Regions from separate parts of the Micromonospora sp. BRA006-A genome, predicted to be linked through region 3. Evidence: riboswitches for the same ligand, from Rfam matches in the RefSeq annotation. Region 3 holds a riboswitch; each other region holds the start of a gene.
The links. Region 3 has a riboswitch for cyclic di-AMP ahead of NMK34_RS16690 (transglycosylase family protein). Riboswitches for the same ligand answer to the same signal wherever they lie in the genome.

Region 1: another riboswitch for cyclic di-AMP. It lies ahead of NMK34_RS00410 (NlpC/P60 family protein); the one in region 3 lies ahead of NMK34_RS16690 (transglycosylase family protein).
Region 2: another riboswitch for cyclic di-AMP. It lies ahead of NMK34_RS23055 (hypothetical protein); the one in region 3 lies ahead of NMK34_RS16690 (transglycosylase family protein).

The regions. Positions count from the first base shown of each region.
Region 1 is NZ_JANCLW010000001.1:83,359-87,694, reverse strand. It holds gene NMK34_RS00425 (zinc metalloprotease) at 1-185, shown strand, start outside; gene NMK34_RS00420 (pyridoxamine 5'-phosphate oxidase family protein) at 254-799, opposite strand; gene dcd (dCTP deaminase) at 878-1,456, shown strand; gene NMK34_RS00410 (NlpC/P60 family protein) at 1,521-2,552, opposite strand; cyclic di-AMP (ydaO/yuaA leader) riboswitch at 2,566-2,700, opposite strand; gene NMK34_RS00405 (peptidoglycan recognition family protein) at 2,939-4,336, shown strand, end outside.
Region 2 is NZ_JANCLW010000001.1:5,101,532-5,105,867, forward strand. It holds gene NMK34_RS23045 (HelD family protein) at 1-1,230, shown strand, start outside; gene NMK34_RS23050 (cation diffusion facilitator family transporter) at 1,335-2,249, shown strand; cyclic di-AMP (ydaO/yuaA leader) riboswitch at 2,394-2,524, shown strand; gene NMK34_RS23055 (hypothetical protein) at 2,529-3,605, shown strand; gene NMK34_RS23060 (SRPBCC family protein) at 3,631-4,083, opposite strand; gene NMK34_RS23065 (STAS domain-containing protein) at 4,185-4,336, opposite strand, start outside.
Region 3 is NZ_JANCLW010000001.1:3,669,560-3,673,895, forward strand. It holds gene NMK34_RS16680 (M4 family metallopeptidase) at 1-1,378, shown strand, start outside; gene NMK34_RS16685 (YbaB/EbfC family nucleoid-associated protein) at 1,506-1,955, opposite strand; gene NMK34_RS16690 (transglycosylase family protein) at 2,128-2,772, opposite strand; cyclic di-AMP (ydaO/yuaA leader) riboswitch at 2,771-2,916, opposite strand; gene NMK34_RS16695 (LLM class flavin-dependent oxidoreductase) at 3,088-4,336, shown strand, end outside.

The DNA.
Region 1 (4,336 bases), 3.6 Mb from region 3:
CCGACACCCCGGCCGAGGCGTCCCCGGCGTACCAGTGCCCGACCGGCCGCGACACCTGCTCGACCGCCGGCAAGGACCCGATCACCAACTTCATGGACTACACGTACGACTCCTGCATGTACCAGTTCACCGCCGGCCAGGCGAGCCGCATGCTCACCGCGTGGAACGCCTACCGCGCAGCCTGACCGTCGTACCGCGTACCGGTGCCGGCCCTGTCCTCGGACGGGGCCGGCACCGTTCGTCGTGGGCCGGGTCAGGCGGCCGGGCGGCGGGTGTCGAAGCCGTGTCGGCCGCGCCGGCCGTCGGCGGCGAGCGGGTCGCGCCGGGCCGGCGCGTCGCCGCGGGGGTCGAGCCACACCCGCACCTGCGGCGGGGCGGCGCCGGGCTGGGCCACCGGGTCGCGCCGGGTCAGCATCGCCACCTCGACGGTGAACTCGAACAGCCGCCAGTCGCCCTGCGGCGACGCGCGGGCGATCCGGGCCAGCCGCGTCACGGTGGCCGGGTCGGTCACCGGCCGTGCGCGCCCCGCGATGTACGCCTCGTCGTCGCTCTCCTCCGGCGGGAACGAGTGCAGCGCGTAGCGGCCGTCGCGTTCGAGGTCGCGTCGCTTCGGCGAGTCGATGACGAAGCACCAGAGGCCGTCGGCGGTGATCACCGGGGAGACCGGGTGGACGCGGGGGCCACCGTCGGCGCGGACCGTGGCGAGGTAGCCGAAGCCCGGCCCGTACTGCTGCATGAGGAGGCGGATCTCGCCGGCGAGGCGGGGCTCGTCGGCGGCGAATTCGGACCAGGAAGCCATGTGGACACTCTATCGAACACGTGTACGAAGATGTAGTGCGACACGCAGGTCACCCGTACCGGTCGCTATGGTGTTCCGATGCTGCTCTCCGACCGCGACCTGATCTCCGAGATCAAGGCCGGCACGCTCGCGCTGGAGCCCTTCGAGCCCACGCTGGTGCAGCCGTCGAGCATCGACGTACGCCTGGACCGGCTGTTCCGGGTCTTCAACAACCACCTCTACACGCACATCGATCCGTCGGTCCAGCAGGACGACCTGACCTCGATGGTGGAGGTGCCGGAGGGCCAGCCGTTCGTGCTGCACCCGGGCGAGTTCGTGCTCGCCTCCACGCTCGAGGTGATCTCGCTGGGTGACCAGCTCGCCGGCCGGCTTGAGGGCAAGTCGAGCCTGGGGCGGCTGGGGCTGCTGACCCACTCGACAGCCGGTTTCATCGACCCGGGCTTCTCCGGTCACGTCACGCTGGAGCTCTCGAACGTGGCGAACCTGCCGATCACGCTCTGGCCGGGCATGAAGATCGGGCAGCTCTGCATCTTCCGGCTCTCCTCGCCGGCCGAGCACCCGTACGGCTCGGCCGTCTACGGCTCGCGTTACCAGGGGCAGCGCGGTCCGACGCCGAGCCGGTCCTGGCAGAGCTGGCGCACCTGGCCGACGCGCTGACGGCGCCCGCGGCTGTTAATAGGGGCCCCCTCCTCTACCGGAGGCGTTAAGAGGGGGCCCTTCCTTACACCCGGCCGTAGCTGTTGATGTCGCCGTCGTCGACCCGCTTCATGGTGATGGGCTTGCCGGACTGGGAGGCGTGCACCACCCAGCCGTCGCCCACGTACATCGCCACGTGGTGCAGGTCGCCGTAGTAGAAGACGAGGTCACCGGCGCGCAACTCGGCCCGGCTGATCCGCTTCGTCACGCCGTGCTGCTGGCGTGCGCTGTGCGGCAGCGAGACGCCGCCCTTCGCCCACGCCGCCATGGTGAGGCCCGAGCAGTCGAAGTGGTCCGGTCCGGCCGCGCCCCAGACGTAGATCTTGCCGATCTGGGCGCAGGCGAACTTGACCGCCGCTCCGGCCGGGCCGCCGGGGTAGCCGGCCGGGCACGGCGCCGGGCGCAGCGGGCCGCCACCGCCCTTGCCGTACACCTTCAGCCGCAGCTTCTCCAGCTTGGCGATCTCGGCGTCGATCTGCTTCTTCTTCGCCGCGAGCTGGGCCTCGGTACGCGCCAGCCCGGCGATCATCTCGTCCAGCGGCTTCTTCTTCGCCGCCAGTTCATCGCGCAGCGCGGCGACGGAGCGCACCTGCTCGTGCTGGCGGTGCGCGAAGCGGTCGAGCAGTTCCAGGCCGTTGACCAGGTCGCCGGGCGAGCGGCTGCCCAGCAGCGCGTTCACTGTGGAGAGGTTGTCGCCCTTGTAGGCGTCGGCGGCGAGCCCGCCGACCTGGCCGAGCGCGGCGTCCACCCGGGCCTGGAGGGGTGCGATCTGCCGGCCGAGCGCGTCGGCCTGCTTGCGCCGCGCGGCGAGCTGCTCGCGTACGGCGTTCACCTGTTCGATGACCGGTTCGAGTTCGTTCCAGTCGCGGTCGATCTGGGCCTCGATCTCGGCGACCGAGGGTTCGGCGTGTGCCGCCGTGGCGCCGCCGGTCAGGACGACTGCGGTGCCGACGAGGGCGGCGAGGGCTGTGGTGAAGCGGGACCAGCGGGTACGCGGCACAGCCGTGGACCGGTCGACCGACCGGTTCGACGACGGCCGCGGGGCATGGAGTGCCACCGGGCGTCCGTACTCCTTCTTCCGTACCGCCTACCGGGTTAGCTGACGGATTCGGGCGGGAAGGGAGCCGCCCTACCGCATCGCTGCGGATTCACCCCAGGTACCTGGTTCCCCGGCTCGCCCGGAGGCGACTCGGCGGTGTCGGACCGTCACCGACCGGGTTGGACGGTGAGACGTGCGGCCGACGATTCACCAGAGTAGGGACCACCGTTATCGATCCGCAACTTCCAGCGCCGTGACACTCCGTACGCGATGCGGGGCCGCACCCAGGGCGGAGGTGAAGTTTTCTTTCAAGACTGATTACTCGCTGGAAAGGTATTGACCCTCCCGGGTGTGCGGAGTGAGGGTGGAGACGCAGTGACCCCCATCCCTGTCCAGGAGGTTCGATGCACCTCTCCGCCCCGCCGTCGGGCAGACGGATACTGCTCGCCGCCGCAGTGGCGACAGCCACCGCGCTGGCGACGACCGGCCCGGTGACCGCCGCGCCGGACACGTCCGCGCCCGCGAGCGACAGGCAACAACAGTACGCCGCCGCCGCGGCCGAGTACGGCGTGCCGCAGAACGTACTGCTCGGTGTCTCCTATCTGGAGTCCCGCTGGGACACCCACACCGGACAGCCGAGCACCAGCGGCGGCTACGGCCCGATGCACCTGACCGACGCCGCGCACATCCTCGCCATGCCGGGCAGCGCCCACGTCGACGAGGACGAGGACCCGCGCGGCGACGACTCCCGCCCGCTGAAGCTCGACCCGGCCACCGCCGCCGCACCGGAGCGGGAGACCCCGCTGCCGCCCGCCTCGCTCCAGACGCTCGCCGCCGCCGCCGCGCTCACCGGGCTCGACGCGGGCACGCTGCGCACCGACCCGGCCGCGAACATCCGCGGTGGCGCGGCGCTGCTGGCGTCGTACCAGAAGGCTCTGGGTGGGCCGGTCGGTGCCGGCACCGACCCGGCGGCCTGGTACGGCGCGGTGGCCCGGTACTCCGGCGCGGACACCTCCGACGCCGCGGCGGCCTTCGCCGACGAGGTCTACGACCAGCTCGGCCAGGGCGCCAGCCGCACCACCGACGACGGCCAGCGGGTCACGCTCGCCGCCACCGCCGCGACGCCGGACCGTTCCCGGCTGGCCCGCCTCGGCCTGCGCAACGCCGAGCGGCCGGACGGGCTGGAGTGTCCGGTACGGCTGGCCTGCGAGTGGATTCCGGCGCCGTACGAGCAGCTCAGCGACGACCCGGGCGACTACGGCAACCACGACCTGGCCGACCGGCCGAAGCAGCAGAAGATCGAGTACATCGTCATCCACGACACCGAGGGCTACTTCGGCCCAAGCGTCGACCTGGTGAAGCGGGCCGACTACCTGGGCTGGCACTACACGCTGCGCTCGGTGGACGGCTACATCGCCCAGCACATCAAGACCAAGGACGTCGGCTGGCACGCCGGCAACTGGTACGTCAACGCCAAGTCCATCGGCCTGGAGCACGAGGGCTTCGCCGGTCAGGGCACCTGGTACACCGAGGCGATGTACCGCACCTCCGCCAAGCTGGTGCGGCACCTGGCGCTGAAGCTCGGCATCCCGATGGACCGGCAGCACATCATCGGCCACGACAACGTGCCCGGCATCACCGCCGCCAACGTGGGCGGCATGCACTGGGATCCGGGACCGTACTGGGACTGGTCGCACTACTTCGACCTGATGAAGGCGCCGTTCCGCAGCACCGGCACGCCCCGTACCGGCCTGGTCACCATCGACCCGGACTTCGCCACCAACCGGCCGGCGTTCACCGGC
Region 2 (4,336 bases), 1.4 Mb from region 3:
GCGGTACGCGACGCGGTGCCGGACTCCCCCGCCGAGCTGCGCCTGCTCTACCGGGGCGAGCTGCTGCGCCTGGAACGTCCCGCGCTGGACGCGATCCGGGACCGGACGCTGGCCCGTGGCGCGCGCCGCAACGAGGTACGCCGGGCGGCGTTCGACGCGGTGCTCGCCGCGCTCTACGCGCAGGCCCGCACGCTGCGGGTGGGCCGGCTGCCGGAGCAGCCCGCGTTCGAGGACGAGATCATCGAGCGGCCGGAGTTCCGGGAGTTCCTCAAGGCGTGGTGGCCCCGGCTGCACCCGCGGCACGTGCTGGACTGGCTGGCCCGCCCGGACCGGCTGCGCCGCTACGCCGGGGGCATCCTGTCCTCGGCGGAGATCCGGCTGCTCGGAGACGCGTACCGGACGCTGGCGACCGAGGGCCTGACGGTGGCCGACATCGCGCTGCTGGACGAGCTGGACGCGCTGCTCGGCAAACCGGTGCAGCGGGCCCGCCCCAAGCGAGACCCGTATCAGCTCGCCGGTGGCGTGCGCGAGCTGAGCACGTACGCCGACAGGCAGCGCGCCGCCCGCGCGGCGGCGCGGGAGCGTCCGGACGACTACCGCGACTACGCCCACGTGGTGGTGGACGAGTCGCAGGACGTCTCGCCGATGCAGTGGCGGATGGTCGGCCGGCGCGGGCGGCTGGCGTCCTGGACGGTGGTCGGTGACCCGGCGCAGACCGCCTGGACCGGCGACCCGCAGGAGCTGGACCGGGCCCGTGACCAGGCGCTGGGCCGGCGCAAGCGGCACCGCTACGAGCTGACCACCAACTACCGCAACTCGGCGGAGATCTTCGCGGTGGCGGCGGCGGAGATCCGCCGCCTCTACCCGGACCTGCCGCTGCCCGACGCGGTGCGGTCCACCGGCGTGCCGCCGGTCGAGCGCACGGTGCCCGCCGCCGACCTGCCGGCGGCCACCGTCGAGGCGGCCGAGGCGCTGCTCGCGCAGGTGGAGGGCACCGTCGGCGTGATCACGCCGGTGCCGCGCCGGGACGAGGTGGCCGGCTGGCTGGGCGGGCGCGGCGCGGGCCGCCTCCAGGTGGTGACAAGCCTGCAGGCCAAGGGCATGGAGTACGACGGCGTGGTGCTGGTGGCGCCGAGCGAGATCCGGGCCGACCCCGGCTCGGGTGTCCGCACGCTCTACGTGGCATTGTCGCGGGCCACCCAGCGTCTCACCACGCTGGATCCCTCCTGACGGACACCCGGCAGTGACCCGGCCTTCACCCACAGTTCAGTTGCATACATAGCGATGTGAACATACATTGGGCCTGGCCGGTACGGGGCAGGAAGGGTGTTGGCGTGGGCGCAGGTCATGACCACAGCGGCGCGGTGACCAACGCGGCGCACCGCCACCGGGGCCGCCTCTGGGCCGCCTTCGCGCTGCTCGCCGCCCTGATGGTGGTCGAGGCGGTGGCCGCGTTCACGACCGGCTCGCTGGCGCTGCTCTCCGACGCCGGGCACATGTTCACCGACGTCCTCGGCATCGGCATGGCGCTGGCCGCGATCACCGCCACCCGCCGCGCCGGCACCGACCCGCAGCGCACGTTCGGGCTCTACCGGCTGGAGGTGCTCGCCGCCCTCGCCAACGCCGTCCTGCTCGGCGCCGTGGCGATCTACGTCCTGGTCGAGGCGGTACGCCGGTTCGGCGAGCCGCCGGAGGTGCTGGCCGGCCCGATGCTCGTGGTGGCGGTGCTCGGCCTGCTCGCCAACATCGTCGCGTTCGCACTGCTGCGCGCCGGGTCGAAGGAGAGCATCAACCTGCGCGGGGCGTACCTGGAGGTGCTCGGCGACCTGCTCGGCTCGCTCGGCGTGATCGCCGCGGCGCTGGTCATCGCGGTGACCGACTGGTGGTGGGCGGACCCGCTGGTCGCCGTCGGGATCGGCCTGTTCATCCTGCCGCGCACCTGGCGGCTCGGCCGGGCCGCGCTGCGCATCCTGGTGCAGGCCGCGCCGGAGCATCTCCAGGTCACCGCCGTGCACGACCGGCTGGCCGCCGTGCCCGGCGTGGCCGAGGTACACGACCTGCACGTCTGGACGCTCACCTCGGGCATGGAGGTGGCCTCGGCGCACCTCACCACCGACCCGGGCGCGGACCCGGCCGGGGTGCTGGCCGCCGCGCGGGCCGCCCTGCACGAGGACTTCTCCATCGATCACGCCACGTTGCAGGTCGAACCCGGAGCGTCGGCCGGAGTGTGCGGAAAGACCGAGTGGTGATTAGGGCAGACTTAAATCACTGCGACTGTTGTAGTCTTATGCCGGTTTTGCCCCGCCTAGTGGCGTTGCTCGACGGAGCCGCGCCCGGGCAGCGCCGGTAGTCTCGGTCGCGGCCGCACCCGCGGACGCCACCCGGCCCCGGTGGGGCGGCCGTCGCCTAATCGTCCGCAGGGACGAGCCGGGGAACCACGTACGTGGGGTGCATCCGCGTCAGCGGTAGGGATCTTCCGTCCCGAACCCGTCAGCTAACCCGGTCGGCGTTGACGGAAGGACGTGTGAATGCCCCCAGTGGCACCTGTACGACGGACGGCCGCCCGGTTGGCGGCCCTGCTCGTCGCGACGCTGGCCCTCGGCGTCGCGACCGTTCCGGTCTCCCCCGCCTCCGCGGCGCCGGCGACCGGCCTGCTCGCCGCCGCGCCCGGCGGCGACGACGAGGGCGGCACGCCGGAACTGCGCGCCCAGCTCGACGCGGCCAGCAAGGGCTGGCTGGAGGCGAAGGCCGCGCTGAACCGGTCGGTGACCCGCCAGAAACAGCTCAACGACCAGCTCAAGACAGTCGGCGCCGAGCTTGCCGTCCGCGACGCCAAAGTCGGCGAGATCGCCGTCGTGGCGTACCGCAACGGCCGCCTGGGCACCGCCGGGGCGCTGCTGGGCAGCAGCAGCCCGGAGGGCTTCATGGACCGGGCCGCCGCGCTGGAACAGGTCGCCGCGCACGAGGACCGTACGCTGCGCGACCTGATCGCCACCCGCGACGAGGCCACCCGCACCCGCGCCCAGCTCGACGGGGAGATCCTCGAGCAGCGCAAGCAGGTGACGGTGATGGCCAAGCGCAAGGACCAGGCCGAGCGCGCCCTGGAGGTGGCGAACGACCGCGCGTCGCGCAGCAGCAGCGGCGGCGGCAGCGTCCAGGGCACCTCCAGCAAGAACGCCAAACCGGCGCCGCGCAACTCGGACGGCTCCTGGCCGTCGGAGTCGTGCAGCGTCAACGACCCGACCCCGGCGAACGGCTGCATCACGCCGCGCACGCTGCACGCGCTGCAACAGGCCAAGGCGGCGGGCTTCACCAGGTACGTCTCGTGCCACCGGCCGAGCGGCTCGGGTGAGCACCCGAAGGGGCGGGCCTGCGACTTCGCCGCGCAGAAGAACGGCTTCGGCGGCGTCGCCACCGGCGGTGACCGGACGTACGGCAACAACCTGGCCGCGTACTTCGTGCGCAACGCCGACCCGCTCGCCGTGCTCTACGTGATCTGGTTCAAGCAGATCTGGCTGCCCAGCAGCGGGTGGAAGTCGTACAGCGGCGGCAACGGCGACCCGTCCAGCGACCACACCAACCACGTGCACCTGTCGGTGTACTGAGCACACCCGGAGAGGGTCGGCCGGATCAGGCCGGCCGGCCCTCCAGGGTCGCCCCGAGACGAGCCGCCAGGCCCAGGTGAGCCGCCCGGGCCTGGCGGAACGCGTACCCGAACAGCGGCGCCGGCGCGGTCAGCGTGATCTCCACGTCGATGCGTACCGTGCCGTCCGGCTCGTCCCGCAGGCGGGTGTGGTTGCGGACGGTCGTCGCGGGTTGCTGCCGCGCCACGGTGACGACCTCGTCCTCGCTCGCGACGAGCACGTCCGCCTGGTACGTGACCGGGAAGTGCAGCGGGCCGAGTTGCAGCCGGTCGGTGATCGCGTAGCTGGCCAGCGCGCCCGGCCGGGCCGGTAGCTTCCGGACCCGGACGATCAGCGGATGCAGCTCGCCCTGGCGACTCAGGTCACCCAGCAGGGCCACCGCGTCGGCCCGGGTGCACCGGGCCTGCACGGTGTAGCTGAAGCTGTCGCTGCTCTGCAAGCGGGCCCCCTCGCCGTCGTGCGTCGCGACGATCGTCCCGTACCGACGCCGGACTGGCAACGGGTAGAAGGTCCCCTGGCCGCAGGGGGTGTGAACGGCGCTCAGGCGCCGGGCAGCACCTCGGGGGTGTCGTCGGCGAACCACGGCTCGGGCGCGCCGAACAGGCCGAGCAGGCCGGTCACCCAGAGCTGCCGGTGCACGAACCGGCTCGGCTCGGTGACCACGAGCTTGACGCCGCTGACCTCGCAGGTCT
Region 3 (4,336 bases):
CCCGACCGTCACCAACCTGAGCTGCCAGGACGCGGCGAACAACACCACGTTCAGCGGCTCCGACGACGTGTGGGGCAACGGCACCGCCACCAGCAAGGAGACCGGCTGCGTGGACGCGCTGTTCTCCGCGCAGACCGAGCACAAGATGCTCGCCCAGTGGCTGGGCCGCAACGGCGCCAACGGCAACGGCGGCTACTGGCCGATCCGGGTGGGCCTCAACGACCAGAACGCCTACTACGACGGCAGCCAGGTGCAGATCGGCAAGAACACCGCCGGCCAGTGGATCGGCTCGCTGGACGTGGTGGCGCACGAGATCGGCCACGGCATCGACGACAACACCCCGGGCGGCATCTCCGGCGGCGGCACGCAGGAGTTCGTGGCTGACACGTTCGGCGCGGCCACCGAGTGGTTCGCCAACGAGCCGTCCAGCTACGACGCGCCGGACTTCCTGGTCGGCGAGAAGATCAACCTGGTCGGTTCCGGCCCGATCCGCAACATGTACAACCCGTCGGCGCTCGGCGACCCGAACTGCTACTCCAGCAGCATCCCGTCGACCGAGGTGCACGCCGCGGCCGGCCCGGGCAACCACTGGTTCTACCTGCTCGCCAACGGCAGCAGCCCGACCAACGGGCAGCCGTCCAGCTCGACCTGCAACGGCAGCAGCGTGACCGGCCTGGGCATCCAGAAGGCCATGAAGATCATGTACAACGGCATGCTGCTGAAGACCTCGTCCTCGTCGTACCTCAAGTACCGCACCTGGACGTTGCAGGCGGCGAAGAACCTCTACCCGGGCAGCTGCGCGGAGTTCAACACGGTCAAGGCGGCCTGGGACGCGGTGAGCGTGCCGGCCCAGTCCGGTGACCCGACCTGCTCAGGCGGCACCCCGACGCCCACCCCGAGCACCACGACCACCCCGCCGTCGGGCGGCTGCTCCGGCAACAAGCTCGCCAACCCGGGCTTCGAGTCGGGCAACGTGAGCTGGAGCGCCTCGTCCGGCGTCATCACCACCGACAGCGGCCAGGCCGCCCACGGCGGCTCGTACAAGGCGTGGCTGGACGGGTACGGCTCGTCGCACACCGACACGCTCAGCCAGTCGGTGACGATCCCGGCCGGATGCCGGGCGACTTTGAGCTTCTGGCTGCACATCGACAGCGCGGAGTCGACCACCAGCACCGCCTACGACAAGCTCACCGTCAAGGCGGGCAGCACCACGCTGGCCACGTACTCCAACCTGAACAAGGCCACCGGCTACGTGCAGCGGTCCTTCGACATCTCGTCGCTCGCGGGCACCACGGCGACCATCTCGTTCAGCGGCGTGGAGGACAGCTCGTTGCAGACGTCCTTCGTCGTCGACGACACCGCGGTCACCCTGAGCTGACCGTGGCGTAGCGCGGCCGGTCGTCGTCCTCCCGGCGGCCGGCCGCCTCGTCGTGCCCGGCCGGCGCCGCGTGGCCGGCGCCGCGTGCGGGGCGGCGCCTCGTCGTGCCGGGTCGGGTGCGGTCGGGTCAGACCGCGCGCCCGGCCCGGGACGCGGCACCGCGGTCGCGGTGGATCCGGGCGGCCGCCTCGTGCATCGCGCGGCCGAACAGCTCGGCCTGGTCGCCCATGCTGCCGAGCCGGGCGGCGAGCGCGTCGGCGTCGGCGCGCGCCGACGCGCTGACCCGGTCGTCCAGCTCGGACAACGCGGCGTTGGCGGCGGTCACGAGGTGTCCGCAGAGGACGTCGAGAGGCTCGCCGGCCAGCTCCGGGTCGATAGTGACGGAATCGAGCCGGCCACCCTGGACGGCGACCGCGCGGACCCGGCCGCCGGCGGCAGTGCCCTCGGCGAGCAGCAGGTCGCCCGGCTCGCCGTCGGCGTGCGCCGAGGCCCGGGAGCGCATCGCGGTGAGCGCCTGCTGCGTGCGGGTCAGCAGCTCGTCGATGCTCGCGGCCGCCGAGAACGGGTCGTTGGTCATATCCGCGCTTTCTTCACGTCTTAGCCGAGCATTCGTGACCCTAGCAACCGGCTCCGACGAATCCCCGTCACCGGCCGGTCCGGGTCGCGTCCCGGCGCCGCGAGCAGGCCGGACACCGGCCACGCGGCGTGTCGCGCCCGGCCGGGCGAACCGGCCGGGCGCTCGGACGAGATCAGCGCAGGCGCAGCCGCTGACCCGGGAAGATCAGGCCCGGATCGTCGCCGACCACTGCCCGGTTGCGCTCGTGCAGGGCCCGCCAGCCGCCGTCGACGCGCTGCGCCACGGCGATCTCCGACAGCGTGTCCCCGCGCCGGACCACGTACTCTCCGGCGCCGGACGACGGCCGCGGCGCCGCGTTCGTCGTGGCGCGTTCCGGCGCGGCCTTCGTCGCGGCGGCCCGCTTCGGCGCCGCCTTCCTCGGTGCCGCCTTCGTGGTGGCCCGCTCGGACCGGCTCGCCGCGCTCGCCGAGCCGCCCTTCTTGCCGCAGACCGGCCAGGCGCCGATGCCCTGGCCGCGCAGGACCTTCTCCGCGACGGCGATCTGCTCGGACCGGCTGGCCAGGTCGGCGCGCGCGGCGTACTTCTGGCCGCCGTAGCCGTTCCAGGTGGCACGGGAGAACTGGAGCCCGCCGTAGTAGCCGTTGCCGGTGTTGATCTTCCAGTTGCCACCGGACTCGCAGCGCGCGACCGCGTCCCAGTTGACGCCCGCGCTGGCCGGAGCGGCCGGGCCGAAGAGGGTCGCGGCGCCGACGGCGGCGCCGGCCAGGACCGCTCCGAGAGCGGTACGGCGGCTTCGGGCTGAGTATTCAGTTGCCATGTGGATTCCTCCACGCCGACGAGGTGAGCTGTCGGGTTCGGGCCGAGGAGCCCGGCCGCCGGTGGCGGCTTCACCCCGAGGTGACGATGCACCGTGGAACGTGTGGTTCCCCCGCTCCCGCACGAGGTTCGGTTACCGGGGCCGGCGGCGGGATTTGGCGTTTCCGGCCCGCGGTGTCCGCGTCTGCGAACGAAACCGACGCTAGGAGCGATTTGCGACGTTCGTCCACTTCTTGTGACGCTCTTCACCCGGCCGGGCGACCGGCGGCGGCGCTACGGTGGCAGGGCCAGGCAAGATCACGGGAGGGCTTGACGGATGACCGATCACGGACACGAGCTGGCCTTCGGCGGCTTCGTCACCCCCGCCGCCGGGCAGCCCGACCAGGTGGTGGCGCTGGCCCGGCTCTGCGAGCAGGTCGGGCTGGACCTGGTCACGTTCCAGGACCATCCCTACCAGCCGGGCTTCCTGGACACCTGGACGCTGATGTCCTACGTGGCCGCCGCCACCGAACGTGTCCGCCTGGCCGGGAACGTCCTCAACCTGCCGTTGCGCCAGCCGGTGGTGCTGGCCCGCAGCGTCGCCAGCCTGGACCTGCTCACCGGCGGCCGGGTGGAGCTGGGCCTCGGCGCGGGCGCGTTCTGGGACGCGATCGAGGCGGCGGGCGGGCGGCGCCTGTCCCCCGGCGCCGCCGTCGAGGCCCTCGACGAGGCGATCCGGGTGATCCGCGAGGTCTGGGACACCGACCGTCGCGGCATGATCCGCGTCGACGGCGAGCACTACCGGGTGGTCGGCGCCAAGCGCGGTCCGGCGCCCGCGCATCCGGTGGGCATCTGGGTCGGCGCGTACAAGCCGCGCATGCTGCGCCTGGTCGGCCGCGCCGCGGACGGCTGGCTGCCGTCCCTGTCGTACCTGCCGAAGGGCCCCGACGAGCTGCCCGCCCTGAACGCGCTCGTCGACGAGGGCGCCCGGGCCGCCGGGCGCGATCCGGCCGCGATCCGCCGCATGCTCAACGTGACCGGCACGTTCGCCCGCTCGTCGGCCGGTTTCCTGGCCGGGCCGCCGGAGCAGTGGGTGGAGGAGCTGGCCGGGCTCACGCTGGAGCACGGCATCACCACGTTCATCCTCGGCAGCGACGAGCCGCGCGCGATCCAGATCTTCGGCCAGGAGGTCGCGCCCGCCGTGCGGGAACTGGTCGCCGCCGAGCGCGCCACGCCCGCCGGCGGAACCCGCACGGCCGCCGACGCGCCTGCCGCCGCCGGCGGCCCGAGCACGCTCGGCGTCACCCCCACCCCCGACCCGGGGGTACGCCTCAGCGCGCGCCGCCCCTGGGACGAGTCCACCCGCCCGAGCGCCCCGCCGCCGCCGGCCGGGCACGTCTACCCGGCCCGGGGACAGGCCGCCGGGCAACACCTGGTGGACGTGCACGACCATCTGCGCCAGGAGCTGGCCCAGGTGCGCGACCTGCTGGAACAGGTCAAGCAGGGCAGTGTCTCGCCGGGCCGGGCGCGAGCCGCGCTGAACGAGATGACCATGCGGCAGAACAACTGGACGCTCGGGGCGTACT